4 regions of the Novosphingobium sp. BL-S-34 genome follow, and region 1 is predicted to be linked to each of the others. Evidence: riboswitches for the same ligand, from Rfam matches in the RefSeq annotation. Region 1 holds a riboswitch; each other region holds the start of a gene.
The links. Region 1 has a riboswitch for cobalamin ahead of AC1VV3_RS19930 (cobalamin biosynthesis protein CobG). Riboswitches for the same ligand answer to the same signal wherever they lie in the genome.
Positions count from the first base shown of each region.

Region 2: linked by a shared signal. The riboswitch ahead of AC1VV3_RS14060 (TonB-dependent receptor domain-containing protein) and the one ahead of AC1VV3_RS19930 (cobalamin biosynthesis protein CobG) in region 1 are both predicted to bind cobalamin.
Region 3: linked by a shared signal. The riboswitch ahead of AC1VV3_RS22780 (TonB-dependent receptor plug domain-containing protein) and the one ahead of AC1VV3_RS19930 (cobalamin biosynthesis protein CobG) in region 1 are both predicted to bind cobalamin.
Region 4: linked by a shared signal. The riboswitch ahead of AC1VV3_RS12825 (TonB-dependent receptor plug domain-containing protein) and the one ahead of AC1VV3_RS19930 (cobalamin biosynthesis protein CobG) in region 1 are both predicted to bind cobalamin.

Region 1 covers NZ_CM166473.1:1,385,037-1,389,902, reverse strand. Annotated here, with positions in the region: gene AC1VV3_RS19940 (glycerophosphodiester phosphodiesterase) at 1-151, opposite strand, end outside; gene AC1VV3_RS19935 (DUF899 family protein) at 438-1,157, shown strand; cobalamin riboswitch at 1,280-1,507, shown strand; gene AC1VV3_RS19930 (cobalamin biosynthesis protein CobG) at 1,684-2,817, shown strand; gene AC1VV3_RS19925 (precorrin-8X methylmutase) at 2,818-3,447, shown strand; gene cobI (precorrin-2 C(20)-methyltransferase) at 3,444-4,193, shown strand; gene cobJ (precorrin-3B C(17)-methyltransferase) at 4,190-4,866, shown strand, end outside.
Region 2 covers NZ_CM166472.1:2,949,145-2,954,010, reverse strand. Annotated here, with positions in the region: gene AC1VV3_RS14065 (ABC transporter substrate-binding protein) at 1-766, opposite strand, end outside; gene AC1VV3_RS14060 (TonB-dependent receptor domain-containing protein) at 763-2,583, opposite strand; cobalamin riboswitch at 2,683-2,894, opposite strand; gene AC1VV3_RS14055 (cell wall hydrolase) at 3,131-4,312, shown strand; gene AC1VV3_RS14050 (hypothetical protein) at 4,480-4,836, shown strand.
Region 3 covers NZ_CM166473.1:2,070,403-2,075,268, forward strand. Annotated here, with positions in the region: gene AC1VV3_RS22775 (PepSY domain-containing protein) at 1-562, opposite strand, end outside; gene AC1VV3_RS22780 (TonB-dependent receptor plug domain-containing protein) at 567-2,624, opposite strand; cobalamin riboswitch at 2,824-3,065, opposite strand; gene AC1VV3_RS22785 (AsmA family protein) at 3,214-4,866, opposite strand, start outside.
Region 4 covers NZ_CM166472.1:2,673,348-2,678,213, reverse strand. Annotated here, with positions in the region: gene cobT (nicotinate-nucleotide--dimethylbenzimidazole phosphoribosyltransferase) at 1-650, opposite strand, end outside; gene AC1VV3_RS12830 (DUF1636 domain-containing protein) at 647-1,054, opposite strand; gene AC1VV3_RS12825 (TonB-dependent receptor plug domain-containing protein) at 1,054-3,003, opposite strand; cobalamin riboswitch at 3,177-3,367, opposite strand; cobalamin riboswitch at 3,447-3,670, shown strand; gene AC1VV3_RS12820 (cobyrinic acid a,c-diamide synthase CobB) at 3,844-4,866, shown strand, end outside.

The sequences.
Region 1 (4,866 bases):
GCTTCTTGCGCGCGCCTCCAGTATGCGCGACCGAATTCTGCGGCGCCGCCAGTGCGGGGCCCTGGCCGAGAAGCGTGGCGGCGCCTGCCCCAGCGCCGGCAAGGAGCATGCCGCGGCGGGACAGGGTGGTTTCGGCCGGGTGGTGGTTCATCGCGGTAATCTCCGGGCTTAAGGCAGGGATCGCGGGCAGCGTACCCCGTGCAGAAGCGCGGCGCTGCGGCCATGATCCCGCCTCCTGGCGGGGCGGCAGGGTGTGTCCCTTGCGCGACTAGCCCCGGATCATGACAGCACGGGGTCGGAATATCGCCTTGCGTCAGGGGCTTGCCGCGTTGCCGGAAGGGGGCGGCGATTTGCCGCTCCTTTGCGTGAACTCATGCCTTCGTTCGGGCGTTCAGGCTGCGAGCGTCAGGGGAGCAACCGGAGGGAGGAGCCCGATCATGGAACATCTCAGTTTTCCCAACGAAAGCGCCGAATACCGCCGCGCGCGCAACGAACTGCTCGATGCCGAAATGGACCTGCGCCGCCAGACGGAAACGGTTGCGGCGATGCGCCGGGCGCTGCCCCCCGGCGGGACGATCAAGGAGGACTACGTCTTCGAACGCGTCGGGGATCATCAGCGCCCGGAGCAGGTGCGGCTGTCGGAATTGTTCGCGGGGAAGCCCAGCCTGATCCTCTACAGCTACATGTTCGGTCCCGAGCGCGACGAGCCTTGCACCGGTTGCACGCATCTGCTCGACGGGCTGGACGGGGCCGCACGGCATGTCCCGCAGGCTGCGGCGTTCTACGTCGTCGCCCGTTCGCCTTTGGCCCGTCTGGTGGCCTGGGCGCGTGAGCGCCGCTGGCCGCATCTCCGGTTCCTCTCGGCCGAAGGCAGCAGCTACACACGGGACTATTTCGGCAACACGGCCGGCGTAACCCCCGCCATGCGCCAGGAGCGCGGGTACGAGGACGGAAAGGACTGGGACGAGCCGATGATCAATGTCTTCCGTAAGGACGGCGGCGAGGTTCGGCATTTTTGGGGCGGCGAACTGCTCTACGCCCCGGAGGAGCCGGACCAGCACCATCGCTCGCTGGATGCTTTGGACCCGGTCTGGGGCTTGCTGGACCTGCTGCCCGAGGGGCGCGGAGATTTCTTCCCGAAGCTGAGCTACCGCTGACCGGGGGTCTCTAACCACGTTCCCGGCGCGCGTCCCTGTTTGGACGTGGCTCCATGAGACTTGCGGATCGGCATTTCCTGCGTTAGCGCCCCGGTGCCCGCCCGATCCGTCAGGATCGGCGGGCAAGATCGCGCCGGTGCCTCGAACGAGGCTTAATAGGGAACGCGGTGAGAGGGTTCGTCCCTCGAATCCGCGGCTGTCCCTGCAACTGTGAGCGGTGAGCAAGATGCCGTGGCTTCCCCCGGGGAGCCGGCCACTGGATCGCGGGCGCCCGGCGCCACGGACCGGGAAGGCCGAGCATCGCGCTTTGACCCGCAAGCCAGGAGACCTGCCGGCGCATCGGTCGCTCTTGCCCTGGCCCAGGGATAGGCCAAGGCTCGGTACTCCGCGTGAGCGACGAAGCCGTGCGGCTGGGGCTGCATCGGCGCGCAGGACGGGCGTTCATCGCGCCCGCCCGTCGTTGCGTGCGGACCGACGCCCGTCGGCAAGCCCCGGTCATCGTCGCTGCGCGCGAGAGGATGATGCCGTGGGGCAGGATGAAACGCGCGTCCCGATGACAGGCTTCGCCTTGCGCGGATGGTGCCCGGATGCCTGGCGTCCGATGATGGCCGGAGACGGGCTGATCGTGCGCGTGAAGCCCCGGCTGGCGCGCCTGACCGCGGCCGAGATCGCGGTGCTTGCTGATCTGGCGCGCCGTTTCGGCAGCGGTGCGATAGACATCACCAATCGCGCCAATCTCCAGATCCGCGGTGTCCGCGAGCAGGGCTGGCAGGATCTGCTGCGCGCCCTGGTCGACCGGGGCCTGGTCGATTCCGACGCTGCTCTGGAGGGGCGGCGCAACCTCCTTGTCGCACCCGGCTGGGATCGCGGGGACGATACCGCGCGGATCGCGGAAGAACTCCTGGGCCGTCTGGGCGAGTTGCCCGAATTGCCCGGAAAGATGGGCATCGCGGTCGATGCCGGCCCCGTCGCCACGCTGCTGGACAGCCCTGCGGATTTCCGCATCGAGCGCGCGGAAGCCGGCGGCCTGCTGCTCCGCCTCGACGGGCGCGAGAGCGGGGTTTCCATCCTGCCGGAAGAGGCCACAGACCGCCTGATCGCGCTCGCGCACTGGTTCGTGGAGACAGGCGGCGCCGCTGCCCGCCGGGCCTGGCGCCACACGGCCGCTCTTCCACAATGGGCGCGGGGGGATGGCCGTCCCGCCGTCGGAGCCGCTGCGCCGCATGGCTACGGGGTGCCGTTCGGGCGGATCGAGGGGGAGGCAATGGTGCGGCTGATGGCAGCGACCGGCGCTGCGGCGCTTCGCGTTACGTCTTGGCGGCAGCTTCTGGCCGAATCCGAGGTGCGAGAGCCGGTGGACGGCTTCATTCGCGATCCCGGCGACCCGCTGCTGCGCGCCGATGCCTGTCCGGGCGCGCCGACATGCCCGCAGGCGACGGTCGAAACGCGCGAACTGGCGCGCCGGTTGGCGCCGCATGTGTCCGGGCGCCTGCACGTTTCCGGCTGCGCGAAAGGCTGCGCGCGCGCACGACCGAGCGACGTGGTCCTGACCGGGCGCGACGGCGTCTTCGACCTCGCCCTCCGTGGCCGCGCGGGCGACCCGCCGACGCTGGGCGGCCTTTCTCCCGACCATGTCCTTGCTCATTTCGGAGCCTCATGAATGGCGCATATCTACGAAAAGGATGGCGCGGCCATCTATCGCCAGTCGTTTGCGACGATCCGCGCCGAGGCGGACCTCGCCGCCTTTCCCGCTGACGAGGAGCGCATCGCGGTCCGCATGATCCACGCCTCGGGGCTGGTGGAGCTGGCGCGGCACATCCGCTTCTCGCCCGGATTCGCCCGCGCGGCGATGGCGGCGCTGGAGGCGGGTGCGCCGATCCTGTGCGATGCGCGCATGGTGGGCGAAGGGATCACTCGCGCCCGGCTTCCCGCGGACAATGCGGTGATCTGCACGCTCCAGGATCCGCAAGTCCCGCAAATGGCGCAGGCGATGGCCAATACCCGCTCGGCGGCGGCGCTCGAACTCTGGCCGCCGCACCTTGGCGGGGCCGTGGTGGCCATCGGCAATGCGCCCACCGCGCTGTTCCACTTGCTCGACATGCTGGAGGACCCCGATTGCCCGCGCCCGGCAGCGATCATTGGCTGTCCCGTCGGCTTCGTGGGGGCGGCCGAGTCCAAGGCCGCCCTCTGGGATGCCTGCCCGGTGCCCTGCTGCATCGTCGAAGGAAGGCTGGGCGGCAGCGCGATCACCGTGGCCGCGGTCAACGCCATCGCGAGCAGCGCGGAATGAGCGTGGGAACCGTACACGGCGTCGGACTGGGCCCCGGCGCGCAGGACCTGCTGAGCGTTCGCGCCGACCGATTGGTGCGCGGAGCCAGGCATGTCGCCTATTTCCGCAAGGCCGGCCGGCCCGGTCAGGCGCGGCGGATCGTCGAGGGCATGCTCCGCGCCGATGTCGTCGAGCATGCGATGGAATATCCGGTGACCACGGAGATTCCGCTGGGAGACCCGCGCTACAACGCCTGCCTTTCCCGCTTCTACGCAAGCTGGACCGAGCAACTGGCGAAGCTCGTCCGCGAGGGCGAGGATGTCGTGGTGCTCTGCGAGGGCGACCCCTTCTTCTACGGCTCGTTCATGCACCTCTATACCCGCCTGGCCGAAGCAGGGGGCCATGCAGGGCCGGCACCGGTGCCGGTCGCCGTCGTGCCGGGGATCACCGGAATGTCGGGCGCCTGGACGGCATGCGGCGCGCCGATGACCTGGGGCGACGATGTCCTCACCGTCCTCACCGCCACGCTACCGGAGGCAGATCTGGCGCGGCGCATTCGCGATACCGACGCGCTCGTGGTCATGAAGATCGGCCGCAACCTGGCCAAGCTGCGCCGCGCCGTCATCGCTGCCGGGCGCGAGGGGGAGGCCTGGCTGGTGGAGCATGCCGCGATGGCCGAGCAGCGGGTGACGCCGCTCGCCGAGGCGGAAGCCGTGACGCCCTACTTCTCGATCCTGCTGATCCACGGACAGGGGCGCCGGCCATGAGCGGCTGGCTCGCCATCGCCGGGCTGGGGCCGGGCGACGAGGCGCTCGTCACGCCCGAGGCCTCTGCGGCCCTGGATGCCGCCACCGACGTGATCGGCTACGGCCCTTATGTCGCCCGGGTGGCGCCGCGCGCGGGCCTGCGCTTCCATGCCAGCGACAACCGCGTCGAATTGGAGCGCGCGGCCCATGCGCTTTCGCTCGCGGCCGAGGGGCAGCGCGTGGTGGTGGTCTCCTCCGGGGATCCGGGCGTCTTCGCCATGGCGGCGGCCGTGTACGAGGCCTGGGAGCAGGGCCCTGCCGACTGGCGCGAACTCGATATCCGGGTCTTGCCGGGCATCACCGCCATGCTGGCGGCGAGCGCGCGGGCGGGCGCGCCGCTGGGCCATGACTTCTGCGCCATCAACCTTTCCGATAATCTCAAGCCCTGGGCACTCATTGAGCGCCGATTGCGGCTGGCGGCGGAGGCGGACTTCGCCATGGCCTTCTACAACCCGCGCTCGAAGGCGCGGCCGGAAGGTTTCGCGCGCGTCCTTGAGATCCTGCGCGAGGCTTGCGGGCCAGAGCGCCCGATCCTTTTCGCCCGCGCCGTCTCCACGCCCGAGGAAGTCCTGACCTTCGTGCCGCTGGCCGAGGCGCGGGCGGAGATGGCGGACATGCGCACCATGGTCATCGT
Region 2 (4,866 bases), on a different replicon from region 1:
GATCGCCCACCGCGAAGACCACGCGCGGAGGGTCCGCCAGCACGTGCTCCAGAGGCAGGTAATCGGCCTGGGAAAGGCCCCGCGCGCCGGCAATATTCGTAAAGCCGGTGTGCTTCATCATGTCAACGATCAGGGTCTGGTCACCCGCCACCAGTCCACCGGATTCCCACACTATTGCCGGAAGAAGCGCTGAGCCCGGCGGCGGTGCATCGCGGCGCACGGCGGCGTCGATGCGGGCCACCAGCCTTTCGCCCAGCGCGGCATGACCCGCCAGCCGTGCCAGCGTGCGGACCTGTTCGCGCGCGGCTCCCAGGTCCGAGGCGATCGGCATCTTCACCAGCCGGTAGCCGAGGCGCCGGAATGCCGCCTCGCTCGCGGGGTCGAGGAATGCGCTGGCGACGACCACCCTGGGATGGATCGTCGCCACTTCCTCCACCGTCCCCGAGATCGCCCGGTACCGGCGCGCGCGGGCGATCGGCATCGAACTGCTCTCGGGATCCTGGCTATAGCTGGAGATCGCCAGCAACTGCCCCGGATCCGTCACTTCGGCCAGGATGGCGTCCGTGCAGGGGTTGAGCGAGACGATGGTGGGGCGCTCCGCCCCGCTCTCGCCGTGGCCCGGTACCGCGGGGGCGGCCTCGGTGGTGTCACCGCCCCCGCAGCCCGCCAGCGCCGCCGAGCCAGCCAGAGCCAGCACGACAAGGAACCGGCGGGCCTTGCGCCTGCCCCGTCCAACCGATGTCGTCAGGGCAGACGACAGGATCACATCTTCACCCGCACCCCGGCATAAGCCGCGCGGCCCGGGGTGCCATATGTCCGCACCACTTCGTAGTGTTCGTCGAACAGGTTCTCGACACGGCCGTAGACCTGGATGTTCTGCGTCACGTCGAAGGCGCCGCGCAGGCCGACGACGACATTGCCGCCGAGGTAGTAGGTATTGGCGATGTCGTCATAGCGACCGCCGCCCACGCGCAGGTCCGCACCGAGGCGGAAGCCGTCCGACCAGTGCTTGTCCAGGCTGGCATAGAGGTTCGTCTTGGGACGGCGAGCGAGGCGCGTGCCGGTCACCTCGTTGGTGGCGTCGAGGTAAGTGGCCGAAAGGCTCATGTCGAAGCCTTCCCAGTCGCTCACCTGCATGCCCAGTTCCACGCCCTTCGCCCGCGCGCGGCCGACGTTGTAGTAGTTGAAGGCGGTCAGGTCGTAATCGATCAGGTTCTTCGTCTTGCGGTCGAAGTAAGTGACCGAGAACGTGCCGTGGCCTTCCGCAAAGGGCTGCTCCACGCCGACATCCCACGACTTCGACGTCTCGGGATCGAGCGCGCGGAAGCCGGAATTGGAATAGAGCTGGTAGAGCGACGGCGCCTTGAAGCCCTCTCCATAGCTGGCGCGCAGGATCGGCGCTTCCTCGCTGCCCCCGATCACCCAGGCACCGTTGGCCGAGAAGGTGGTCTTGTGGCCGAAGTCCGAATTGTCGTCATAGCGCAGGCCGCCGTTCAGCGTCAGCCCGGTGACGGGGCGCAGGGTCAGCATGCCGAAGTAGCTGTCGATCGAGGTCGAATCCTTCGAGCCGTAATTGTCGGAGAACTTCTGCTTCTCCGTCTCGGCACCGACGAGAATGCTGGCCATGTCGATGGGGGTGTAGGAGACCTGACCCTCGAAACGGTCGGCGCGGCCATTGGTGGTGTAGGGACCGAAGACGGCATCGTCCGAGATGCGGCGCGTATCGGTGAGGCCATAGCCCAGGCGCGCGCTGAGGCGGCCGTCCAGCCCCTTGTAGCGCAAGTTGGCATAGCCCACGGTGTCGCGCTTCAGGCCCACGTTCAGGGCATCGGCGCCGGTGTTGTCGTAATCGTAATTGGCCTTGGTCCAGTACGTCCCGGCATCGGCGGAAAGACCGCTCACCAGCTCCACTTCGGCGCGGGCGTTGGCGCTCTTGCTCTCGAAGCCGTCCTTCTCCTGGCCGCCGAGGCGCTCGTCGAAAGCGGAGTAGCCGTCGCCCTTGAGCCAGTTGCCGCCCAGCGTCAGGCCCACCGGACCGACCTTGCCCGCCGCCGAGGCGCCGAGCTGCTTCTGGTCGCGCCAGCCGTATTCGGCCTGGCCGCGCGCGGTCCACTGCTCGGTCGGGCGCGCGGTGATGAGGTTGATGACGCCGCCGATCGCGCGGCTGCCCCAGAGCACGCCGGACGATCCGCGCACCACTTCGATGCGGTCAAACTGGCCGACGGTCAGGCTGCCGAAGTCGAAGCCGCCGCCCACGTCGCCGGGATCGTTGATGCGCACGCCGTCGATCAGCACAAGGCTCTGCGCGTTCTCGGCGCCGCGGATGAACACGCTGGCCGGCTGGCCGAAACCGCCCGACTGGGCGAACGTCACGCCCGGCAGGCGGGCCAGGATGTCGGTCGCGGTGACCGCCTGGGTGCGCTCGATATCCTCGCGGGTGATGACCGAGACGGACTGGCCGATCTCGCTGGTGGGGGTTTCGGTGCGCGTCGCGGTGACGACGATACTATCGATTGCGGCTTCATCCGCGAAAGCGGGGGTCGAGACGGCAAGAGCCGTCCCCAGCAGAAACAGGTACTTCACGCGTATTCCTCCAACCTGAACGACTTTGCCGTCCATGGCGGAGACGCGCGCTTTTCCTCATGCGCGTGCTCGCTGCATGCCGGGACACCCCGCCCGGCTGCGGAACGACCGTCAAAGGCAGGTCTCCTGGCTCCCGAATCTTCGCGCCGCCTGCCGCCTTCCCGGTGTGACCCAGTGGCATAGCGTGGCAGGGGCGCTCCCCGGTTACAGTTGCGGGGGCAGCTTCGGACTTGCGCCGAAATTCCCACCAGGGTTCCCTTTTCACGAAACCCGGGGCCCGGCTCCGGGCCACCCATGACGTCGCGAGTGCCGATACTGGGCAGTGGGGGGATTGGCAAGCGGCGCAAAGGGCGGCGCGGCGGTATCGCCGGGGAAGATCGCAAACAAACTCTTAAGCGATTCAGCCTATCGCTGCCCGCTGTACCGCTTCGGGACGCGCCGATTTCCAGGGATGCCGCGCCCGGCAAAGCAGGTTAGGCGCAAGATGCGCGATGACCCGATGGAACGCGAAATCCGCGCTGGCCGACGATGCGCCGAAAGGACCCGAGTGACCGCTGCCGCCCTTCCTGCCTGCACCGAAACCTGGGAGCCGCGCCCCCGCGATTTCCAGGGCCATTTCGTGCGCGGCGGACGCAAGCGGCTGCAACGCAGGCGGCGGCGCTGGACGCTCGGCTCGGCCGCGCTCGTCGCCGTGGCCCTGCCTGCCTTCGCCGCGCCTTCCTTCGCCCCGGCCGAAGCCTGGGACCGCCTCACCGCCTCCGGGACGGAAACCGGCGGCGCGCCCGTTCTGCCCATGCCCTTCGAGCAGGCCGGCGCCAGCTTCCCCGGCTCTGCCTATTACTATCTCGAAGCCGAACAGCCCGTGCTCAAGATAGGCGAAGGCATCCATTCCGACGCGGATGACGGAACCAGCGGCCCCGGCCCGGTCGCCCGCGCCCTGCGGATCGACAATTCCGGGGTGGACCGCAGCCGCGCGCTCCAGTGCCTGACGGCGGCGATCTATTACGAAGCCGCCAGCGAGCCCGACGGCGGCCAGCGCGCCGTGGCCCAGGTCGTGCTCAACCGCGTGGCCCATCCGGCCTATCCCAAGACCGTCTGCGGCGTCGTCTATCAGGGTTCGGAGCGGCCGACCGGCTGCCAGTTCTCCTTCGCCTGCGACGGATCGCTGGCCCGCGCGCCGCAGCGCTTCTTCTGGCAGCGTGCCGAATCCGTCGCCCGTGCCGCGCTGTCCGGCGAAGTCTATACGCCGATCGGGCTGGCGACGCATTATCACACGATCCAGGTCAATCCCTACTGGGCCCCGAGCCTGCACTATCTGACCACGATCGGCGCTCATCGCTTCTATGCCTTCAACGGCGCCGCGGGCCGCCCTGCCGCGTTCCGCTTCGCTTATTTCGGCGGCGAGCCGCTGGCCGCCCCGCATCGCCGCGACGAGTCCGCCGCCTCGGCCCTCGCCACCGCCGCGCTGGACCCGCTGGCCGTGCAGCGCAGCTTCGGCACCGCCGAGGCGCTCCGCCCCGGGCAGGCCGCTGCGCCTTCGCCCGCCATGCCCTCCGCCACCCCTTCCACGGGTGCGGAGCGCGCGCCCGTCTATGCCAGCGACGTGCGGGAACGCGGGGGCGAGTCGCTCTACAAGGCCAGCAACTTGCCCGAGACCCAGGGCGTGCGGCCGGAATATGCCAATTCGGGCAAGTGGATCGCCCAGCCGCGTCAGGAGCAGGCCCGCTGAGGGCAAGTTGGCGCCTTTAGCGATCCGGCGCTTTCATCAATTCGTCACGGGAACGACTGCAAGGTTTCAGCAACCATAGCCCCACACCAAGACTTAGCGGCTTCATCCTATAATACCGGGAGAGACGCCAAGCCCCCGAGCGTTTCCAACAAGAGGCTCGCTTTACCATGGCAATCCGCTTTTCCGCCGCCCGGGACGTCTCCTGCCCGGTGATGGTGCGAGCGCTGTGCCCGTCGGTTTCGCTCTGCGCGGTGAACGACAACGGCGCCGGCCTGCGCGGTGGCCTCCGCCGCGAGCCGGTCGCGACGGCGACCACGGACACGCCGCACCAGCGCATCCTGGCTGAAGCGCTGCGCCACTTCGCCCGCCATGGCCTGTCCGCCGCCGCCCACGCCCGCGCCCATGCCGCCGCCGCGCGGCTTGCGGGCAACGACGGCGAATGCACCCGCTGGATCGCCATCTGCCGCCAGCTCGACCGCCGCATGGCCGACGCCTTCGCCGGACGGATCGCCAGGAACGACTGAAACCGGCCAACCGCCTTCAGGCCCTACCCG
Region 3 (4,866 bases), 690 kb from region 1:
AGTCGGCGCGGTAGAGCGGGGCGCTCCGCCGGTAGGTCTGCACCGTCCACTGGTCGATGCCGGTTTCGGACAGAGCGGGCGCTGCGCCGCCGATCGCATGGCCGCGGGCGTAGTCCGCCGCGATCCTGGCGAGGTCGGCGCGCCCGGGCGGGGCCAGCTTCCGCCCCGTGGCCAGGTCGATGGTTTCGGGCATGGCCTGCATCTGCGCGATGGGGCGGTCGCCGGTGGCCGCGGAAACGATCCGCAGGACCGGGCGGCCGGCCATCATCTCGACGCGCGCAGAGGCGATCGGCAGGTCTGGCGCGAGGCCTGCCTCTTCCCACGCGGCATCGTTCCAGACCGGACCGGGCGGCAGTTGCAGCGGCGCCAGGCCCTGCAACTGCGCTGCCGGCTCCAGCCTCGGATAGTCCACGTAGATCATCACGAAGCCCGACAGGCACCAGAGTGTCATCAGCAGCCCGACGAAGACGCCGAGCCAGCGATGAAGGACGAGGACGGGGCGCGGCAGCAAGCTGCGGGGCAGCAGGCTACCGGGCGCCTTGGAAGGCTGGAGCGCGACCACGGCGTCAGAAACTCAGGCCGTATTGCATCCGCAGCGTGCGCGGCACGCCCCGGTTGAAATAGAGGAAGCGGCTGTTGCTGCCATCGAGCACGCCCTGGTCGGTCGCGGCCGAAAGGTAGCCGCGCGTGGCATATTCCCGGTCGAGCAGGTTCTCGATATTGACGCCGAAGCGGTTCCGCCGCGCCGCCCCGTCGACGTAAAGATAAGCGCCGACATCGAGCAGGGCGTAGTTGCCGTAGTTCCGCCGCCCCGCGCCGGATGCGGTCGACCAGACATCGCCGATCCAGCTGGCGTTGAGGCTCGCGCCGAAGGGCTGGTCTTCGGGCGCATAGGAGAAGGCGGCCTTGGCATATTGCTTGGGGTTGCGGTCCAGCTGCGTCGATGCGCCCTTTTCGCGCACGCGGGCATATGTGTAGCTGGCCGAGATGCCCCAGCCGCCCGGCCAGCGCGCGTCGAGTTCCAGCTCCGCGCCTTGCGAGCGGACCTTGCCGTCGAGATTGGCGTAAGTGCCGCCGGGGAAGGCGGGATCGTCGTAGACGCTGTCGATCATGTCCGTGATGCGCCGGTCGAAATACGTCCCTTTCCAGCCCAGCGAGGCCGCGCCCAGCGGCAGGATGCCGCCTGCCGAGAGGTTGAGCGAAAGGCTCTGCTCGGCCCTGAGGTTCGGATTGCCCACCTCGCAGCAAGGGTCGTTGCCGTAGAGCTGAGAGGCGTCGGGCAGCACGAAGGCCGTGCCGCCATTGGCTTCCAGATAGAGCGCCTCGGCAAAGTCGTAGCGGCCCGAGACGTTCCAGATCGTCTTGCGCGCGCCGTCCGTGCGATTGTAGCGCAGGCCCGCCGCCAGGCGGCCCTTCGACGAGATCTCGTCGGTGGTGCGAAGCTGCAGGATCCCGGCGTGGACCTGCTCGCTGGTCGGCGCGATCAGCAGCACGTCGTCCCGGCCGCTGAAGTTCTGGAAGTCGTAGCCCAGCAGGTATTCCAGGCCGGGGTGCAGATGCAGCTTCATCACCGCGCTGCCGCCCCAGTCGCGGTAGCCCCAGAAGGTGCCGGCGGGGTAGATCACCTGGGGCTGATGGTCGGGCAGCGAATTGCGGATCTGGATGTAGGCGGTCTTCCAGTCGTGGAAATAGCCTTTCAGGAAGAACTGCACAGTGTCGCTGCCGGTGTAGTCGAGCCGCAGGCTGGCCACTTCCTCGTTCCGGTCATTGCGGCTCTCGCGAATGCGGGTGGGGGCAAGGTTGTCGAGCTTCGCCTCGGTATGCTGGTACTGCGCGTTGAGCGCGAGATCCGGCGCCAGCCCGTACTGGTACTTGAGCCCGGCCGACCACAAGTCGTAGCCGAGGTGCCGGTCGGTGAGGCTGGGCTGATAGGCGCTGTAGGGCAGGTAGCCTTCCGAGCGATTGTGCGAGGCATAAGCCACGAAGCGGTGGTCGCCCAGGGCGCCGCGCGCATAGCCGTCCAGGGTCGTGCCGCCCCAGCTGTCGACCGAGGCATTGACCTGGCCGCCCGGATCGTCGGAAAAGCTGCGCGTCACCACGTTGATCACTCCGGCCGAAGCCTGGGTGCCGTAGAACAAGCTCTCTCCGCCGCGCAGGACCTCGATCCGCTCGATCATGCTGGCGGGCAGCGTGTCGTTGGGCGAGGTGCTGCCGTACAGGCGGTTGTTGAGGCGGATGCCGTCCATCGTCCAGAGCACGTCCTGCGTGCGCGAACCCTGCAGCGAGACGTCTACGTAAGTGAACGGGCCATTGCGGCCGCGCACGTAGAGGCCCGGTACCTGGTCCAGCGCCTTGGTCACGTCCACCGCGCCGCTGTTGCGGATCTGCCGTTCATCGACGGTGACGACGTCGTTGCCGTAGCGGGAGAGTTCCTGCGGCAGCGTCTCTTCCAGGCTCTGTCCGGTGACGACGATCGAAGGGCCATCCGCCTCTGCGGCATCGGCCTCCCGGCCTTCGACCTTCCGGCCTTCGACCTTCCCGCCATCCGCGGCCCGGGCCTGCGCGGCGCAGGCGAGAGTCAGCACCGCGGCAAGCGCCGCGTGCGAAACGGTTGCGATCTTCATTTCATTCCCCTGCCGGGCGCCAAGCGAGCTTTTGGCAAGGGTCTGCCGCTCGCGAACCCAGGCCCGCGAACGACCGGCGCGTCGACCGGCCGGGCGCCCGGATTCGGGACGACCGCTCAGCGCACCGTGCGGCCCTTGCCGCTGGTTCGTCGCTCAGACGGAAAAATCACCGTGCCCCGGCCATCCCCTGGACCAAAGCAAGAGCGACCGTACGCTGGCAGGTCTCCTGGCTCACGGGTCATCGCTCGATGCACGGCCTTCCCAGGCCTCGCAGGATTTAGCGTCCGGCCCAGTGGCTGCGGCAGGGGGCATTGCCCGGCCGCGTGATGTGCATCGCGCTCACCGCTTACAGTTGCAGGGACAGCCTCGGTTTCAAGAGGAAGCCTCTCTCACCGTGTTCCCTATTAAGCCTCTTTCGAGGCACCAGCGCGATCATTGCCCGCCATCCTTGCGGAAATGGCGGACGCGATGAGCTAGCCGGGGCGTGCGCCCTGTGCAAGCGGGATGTGTTCGTGTGGGCGAAGCCGGCCGGAGCGCGCCCGTTCCGGTTCACGTCCGTTCCGGCCGGAGCTATCGCGGCGGAGGAAACTCAGTCGTTCTTGTCGGGACGGCCGGAGCCGACGTCGTCGCGCGGCTTGCCCTTGGCGGTGCGCTGGGACTGCGCATTGGCGCCCGACAGCACCGGGCCGCAGGCGGCGGACTTGGCATCCCCCACGTCCACAAAGGCGAGTAGCCCCGCCACCGGCGTCGCCGCCACGGCCAGTCCAAGACCCACTCCGGCGCGGCCGAGCAATTGCGGGCTGATCACTTGGAGGGAGGGATTGGCGAAGCGGCCGCCGATGCCGACGGGCGACTGCCCGGAAAACAGGCTGAACTTCTTGCCATCCGCGCGGAATCCCATGTCGAGCGCCTCGGTGTCGAAGCTGAAGCCGCCGCGCCCGGTGATGACGTTCTTCGACGTGTCGATCAGGATCGGGTCGGCCGCCGCCGTGCCGCCTCGCACCGTGAAGGCCACCAGGCCGCAGTTGAGCTGAACGGGCTTCTTCAGCTTGCCCTCGAACATCTTGGAGGCGAACGTGCCGAGGTCCAGCTCGGCCAGCTGCACGTTGCGCGTCCAGAACGTACCGCGGGGCATGATGAAGGCGATCCGGCCCGATGCCGAAGCGAGCGAATCGTGGATCGTGTCGCCGCGGCCTTCCAGCTTGATGCGGCCGCCGATCGTGCCGGTCGTGCCTGATTCCACCACGCCGTAGCCGGCCAGCAGACGGCCCATCGGCGTGGACTTGAGGCGAATGTCGTAGCTTACGGCCGAGGGGCGCTGACGCGTGTCGAACACCAGGTCCGAGGCGACATCGCCGCGCGCCATCGAGAATGTCAGCGGCGACAGGGCCAGTCGTCCCCGGTCGAGCGAGAGCTTCAGGGCGATGTTCTGCACCGGCACATTGCGTGAGCGGACCACGCCGACCTTCCAGTCCAGCCCGGCGTCGAAGCGCTGCATCGTCTCCACCGGCAGGGCGGCGTCCGGCAGGACGCGCTGGGCGCCCGCCCCGGTGGCGGCGGCTGCGGCCACGGCGCCTTTCGATGCCACGATGTCCGGGTTGTAGCCGATGAACGGCGCGGCATCGACGATGTCCAGCCGCCTGGTCGCCAGCACGGCATCCAGCCGCAGCCGCTCGGCATTGGTCACCGTCAGCTTGCCCGAAAGGTCGGACTGGCCGAACGTGCCGGTCATGCCGGTGAAGCGATAGGTCTCCCCGTCCTTCACCAGCTGCGCTTTCAGTGCGTAGCGGCGGGTCTGGGGAATGGCGACGTCGATGATGCCCAGCAGTTCGGACAAGTCGCGCCCGCGGGCGCGGACCTTGAGCGGCACGTCCTCGAAATCGGCGATGGAGGGGAGGGTGCCCGAGACGTCGACCTGGTTGTTCGCCGCCCAGGCCGTGAGTTCCAGCGCGTTGCTGCCGCGATTGACGGTGGCGTCGGGGGAGAGCAGCCGGGCGCTCACGCGGAACGGGGTGCTGCGCAAGGTGCCGTCGCCGCGCAGCGAGACAGCCTTGCCGATCTTCGCATCGGTGGAAGTGACGGGATCGACCACGAGATTGGCAAGCAGCGGCATCTGCGGGTCGAGATAGCGGACGCGGGTGTCCGATATGGTGGCGCGGTCGATCCGGGGGAACTCGAAGGGCTTGCCCCCGCCGCCGCTGCCGAAAGTCCAGCTGTTGCGGCCATGGGCCTTGTCCCATTC
Region 4 (4,866 bases), on a different replicon from region 1:
TCGCAGGCCGCGCCGTGCAGGGCGAGCGCCGCCGTCACCGCCTGGGCCTTGCGCGCCACGCCGGCATCGTCGAGCCCGGTGCCGCGCCCTACCCAGTCGGCCGCAGCCCCGCCGAAGACCTGCGCCGCCAGCGCGGCCGCCGGGGTGGTATTGCCGATCCCCATTTCGCCCACGAAGAACAGATCGCTGTCCGCCGACACCGCGGCGGCACCGCGATCGAGAGCTTCGAGGCACTCGGCCTCGCTGAGAGCGGGCTCTCGCGTAATGTCTCCGGTCGGGCGGTCGAGATCGAGCGGGACGACCGAGAGCGCCGCCCCGCAGGCTGTCGTCAGCGCATTGATCGCCGCGCCGCCGGCCTCGAAATTGGCGACCATCTGCGCCGTGACTTCGCTCGGATAGGCGCTCACCCCGCGCGCCGCGACCCCGTGATTGCCCGCGAAGACCACGGCGCGGATCCGCTCGGCCCGTGGCCGGGTGCGCCCCTGCCAGCCGGCCATGAACACGGCGATGTCCTCCAGCCGCCCGAGCGAGCCCGCAGGCTTGGTGAGCGACGCCTGGCGCGCACGCGCGGCGGCCAGCGCGGGCGCGTCCGGTCCGGGCAGGTCGGCCAGGGCGGCGGCGAAAGCGGCGCGGTTCTCGAAGCGGATCATGTGCCCAGGTACCCTTCCGGCGGGGTGCGGGTGATGAAGTGGCCCTTCACGCCCTGCGGCCACTCGCGATAGGGCACCTGCCCCTCCTCGCTGGCGGCATGGCGCACCGCATATTCGAGGATCGCGCGGGCCGCCTCCGCATCGGGTGCGAAATCGCCGAGCACATAGCCCAGCTTGCCCGGCGCCCGGATCGCCACGGTGCAATGGCGCTGGCAGGCGAAGAGGCAGGGCATTTCCTGCACCGCCACGCCCTGGAGCGCGGGATCGGCAGCCTGCGCCGCGCGCATGGCCTCTGCCAGGACCGCACCGCCGCGCCGACCGTCCTCGTCCTCGCGGACTTCGGCGGAATGGCGGCAGGTGTTGCACACGACCACGGACGGGCCGGGTTCGACTGGAAGCAGCATCAGAACCGGCTCCTCAGTCCGAAATAGACGGTGCGGCCAAGCGTGCCGTAGCCGCTCACGGTTTCGTACTTCTGATCGCCCACGTTTTCGATACGTCCTTGAAGAATCAGGCCTTCCATGACCTGCCACTGCGCGCGCACATCCACCAGCCAGTAGTCGTCCAGCGTGGCGGTGCCGGTCGCCGCATTGAAGCTTTCACCCGAATAGCGCGCGGCCAGGCTGGCGCGCAGGCCCTGCGGCAGCGCCACGCCCAGCTCGGCATTGGCGAGATGACGCGGCACGCGCTGGAGCTGGCGGCCGTAAGTGCCGCTGCCTTGCGTGCGATCCTCTGCCGCGATCCAGCTGTAGTTGCCCTGGGCGAAGAGGACGCCCCATGTGGCCGACGCGGCGAGTTCCAGCCCGCGGGCATGGCTGGCCTTGACGTTGGCATAGTAGCCGAAGCGCGAGGTGCCCGTGCCGGGAACGTAGCAGATGTCCGGCAGGGTGCCGCTGGTGGGGCAGTAGGCAAAGTCGATCAGGTTGTCGGTATCGCGCTCGAACCAGGTCGCCGACAGGCGTAAGGCTTCGCCGAAGCCCTGCTCGGCGCCCAGTTCCCAGCCTTTCGCCTTCTCCGGCTTGAGATCGGCCACGCCGTACATGCTGAACAGCTGATAGAGCGAGGGCGCCTTGAAACCCTCGTCATAACTGGCACGCAGTATCGTGGCGCCGCCATTGGGGGTGTAGACCGCGCCCGCGCTGAACACCGTGTTGCCGCCGAAGCGCGACTGGTGATCGTAGCGCGCGCCGCCATTGAGCGTCAGCCCGGTGAGCGGGGTCACGCGCAGTTCGCCGTAGACGCTCTCGGTATTCGCCCGGCTGGGCACGAGGGCATAAGCCGCGGTGCTGTTCGCGGGCGAGGCGGTGGTCATCCGCTGTTCCTCGCGCTCGGCGCCGAACACGGCCTGGATGGCCTCGCTGAACGTGTAGGTGCCCTGGTACTCGAAACGGCGCACGCGGCCATGGGCGTCGAACGTCAGTTGGCGGACTTGCCGTGCGGGGTCGAAGTTCTCGCGGTCGGTCTCGGTCTGGAGCACGGCCACGCGGTTCGCCAGCCGGCCGTCCAGCAGCGCGAAGTTCACCCCGGCATAGCCCGACCATTCGCGCGTCCACCCATAGGCCAGGGAGTCGCCGGAGGTACCGTCGAACGCGTTCCGGGAATCCGACCAGTAGCCGCGCAGATCCAGCGAGATGCCAGGCGCGACGCGGTAAGTCATCGTGCCGCTGGCCGCGCTGCGCCGGTAGCCGTCGTCCTCCGTGCCATTCGCGCGCGCGGAGATGCCGTCCGTGGCGAAGCGCGAGGCGGCAATGCGCCAGTCGACGGCCTCGGAGGTGCCGCCAAGACCCACGCGGGCCGAGACGGTGTCATGGGTTCCTGCTTCCACCGCGAAGCTGCCTTCCAGCGGCGCGGCCGCGCGGCGGGTGCGGACGTTGACGACACCGCCGATGGCATCGCTGCCCCAGAGGATCGATTGCGGACCGCGCAGGATCTCGACGCGATCGGCATCGTCGACCAGGAAATTGGCAAAGCCATAGCCTCCCGCCGTCGATGAGGCGTCCGACAGGCGCATCCCGTCGATCACCATCACCGTCTGCCCGGCATCGGCACCGCGAATGCGCAGCGACGTGGTGGTGCCATAACCGCCGTTGCGCGACATGCTGATGCCGGGCGTGCGCAGCAGCACATCGGTCAGCGCGATCGGCTGGGCCGCAACGATCTGCGCCTCGTCGAGCACGGTGACGGTATCGGCCACCCGGTCGGCCGCAACGGGCGTGCGCAGGACGGTGACCACGATGCGTTCGTCCAGAGGCACTGCATCGGCCTCCTCGGCCAGGGCCGCGAGCGGGTGCAGCGCCCCTGCAAGGGCTAGCGCGAGAGCCAGGGGGCTGGCGGCGGGAATTCGGCAGTTCACGGCATGTCCTTCGCACGAGCATCGACCCGGCCGGGTCGGCACGCATGCGAAAGGCAGGGCCTCTGCCGCCCATGCAGCGGACGACGCCCCCTCCCGCGCGGCGCGTGCCGGCACGGCAATGGCTGTCGTTGCGCGAGGAATGGCCCCGTTCGCCCGGCTCACCCTGTCCGGTCGAAGAACGACGGCGTCAGGCAGGTCTCCTGGCTCACGGGTCAGTGCCGTTTCGGCCGCCTTCTCAGGGACTTGCACCCCCAATGGCGAATTGGCCGCACGGCTCGCCGCTTACAGTTGCAGGGGCAGCCCGGGCATTCACCCGCGTTCCCTTTTGATCCCCTTGCGGGGAACCTGTCGCTGGAGCGCCCCTATCCCGGTGGGGTGCCGCGTGCAAGAGCCCGGCGCTTGCGCGTGTCCTGCCCGCGCTTGCGCTCTCTGGCGAAGTGCCATAGGCCCGCCGGGCCAGGGGGGCCCGCAAGGGCTTAATCGGGAAGTCCGGGCCAGAGGGGTAATCCCGCTGGAATCCGGCACTGCTCCCGCAACTGTAACCGGGGATGCGCCCCGCCAGCACGCCATTGGCACCGCGCGGTGCCGAGAAGGCGGCGGAAGGCGCGCCGATTCCGAGAAATCGGGCCCAGGAAGTCAGGAAACCGGCCCCCAGCCGTCGATCCTTCGCGCGGGCGGGATGTACCGGGCGGACGGGGGCCATGCCCGATGCGGAGCGCTGCTCCCCGCGGACCCGGTCTTTCGCGAGACGACAAGCCGTACTTGCGCCCAGGAGGATCGAACCGCCATGCCGCCCTGCCCCTTCCGCCTTTCGGATACCGCTCCGTCCGGACGATATTCGTGCCTGCCCGCATGACGGCCTGCCCCGCCCTGCTGGTCACCGCGCCCTCGTCGGGACAGGGCAAGACCCTCGTCACCGCCGCGCTGGCCCGCCGCCACCGCCGCGCCGGGCGCAAAGTGCGGGTGTTCAAGTGCGGGCCGGACTTCCTGGACCCGATGGTGCTGGAAAGGGCCAGCGGCGCGCCCGTCCACCAGCTCGACCTGTTCATGTGCGGAGAGCGGGAATGCCGCGCCTTGCTGCACGAGGCCGCGCGGGACGCCGACCTGATCCTTGTCGAAGGGGCAATGGGCCTGTTCGACGGCACCCCCTCCTCCGCCGACATCGCCCGCCTGTTCGGTCTGCCGGTCATGGCGGTGATCGACGGCGCCTCGATGGCGCAGACGTTCGGTGCGCTGGTCCACGGCCTTTCCACCTACCGCGCGGACGTGACCCTGGCCGCCGTGCTGGCCAACCGCGTCGGCAGCGCGCGCCATGCCGAACTGCTGGAGCGCGGCATGCCGGGCGGGGTGGAATGGCTTGGCACCCTGCGGCGCGATGCCGGGCTCGGCCTGCCCGAACGGCACCTCGGACTGGTGCAGGCCGGGGAGGTGGCGGATATCGAGGCGCGCATAGACCGCGCCGCCGACAGTCTGCCGGAAACCGCGCTCTGGCTGCCCGAGCCGGTGCCCTTCCCCGCCCCGGAAGCCGCCGAAGCGCCGCCCTCCGCGCTGTCAGGCCGCCGCATCGCCATTGCCCGCGACGAGGCCTTCGGCTTCATCTATCCCGCCAACCTCGCATTTCTGGAACGGGCCGGGGCGCGGCTCGCCTTCTTCTCGCCGCTGCGCGATGCCGTGCTGCCCCCTTGCGACGGCTTGTGGCTACCCGGGGGCTATCCCGAGCTGCATCTGGACGCTCTTTCCGCCAATCGCCCGATGATCGCGGCGATCCGCGCCCACTTCCAGGCGGGGCGGCCGATCCTGGCCGAATGCGGCGGCATGCTTTACGCCTCCGAGAGGCTCGAAAGCACCGACGGCGCCAGTGCC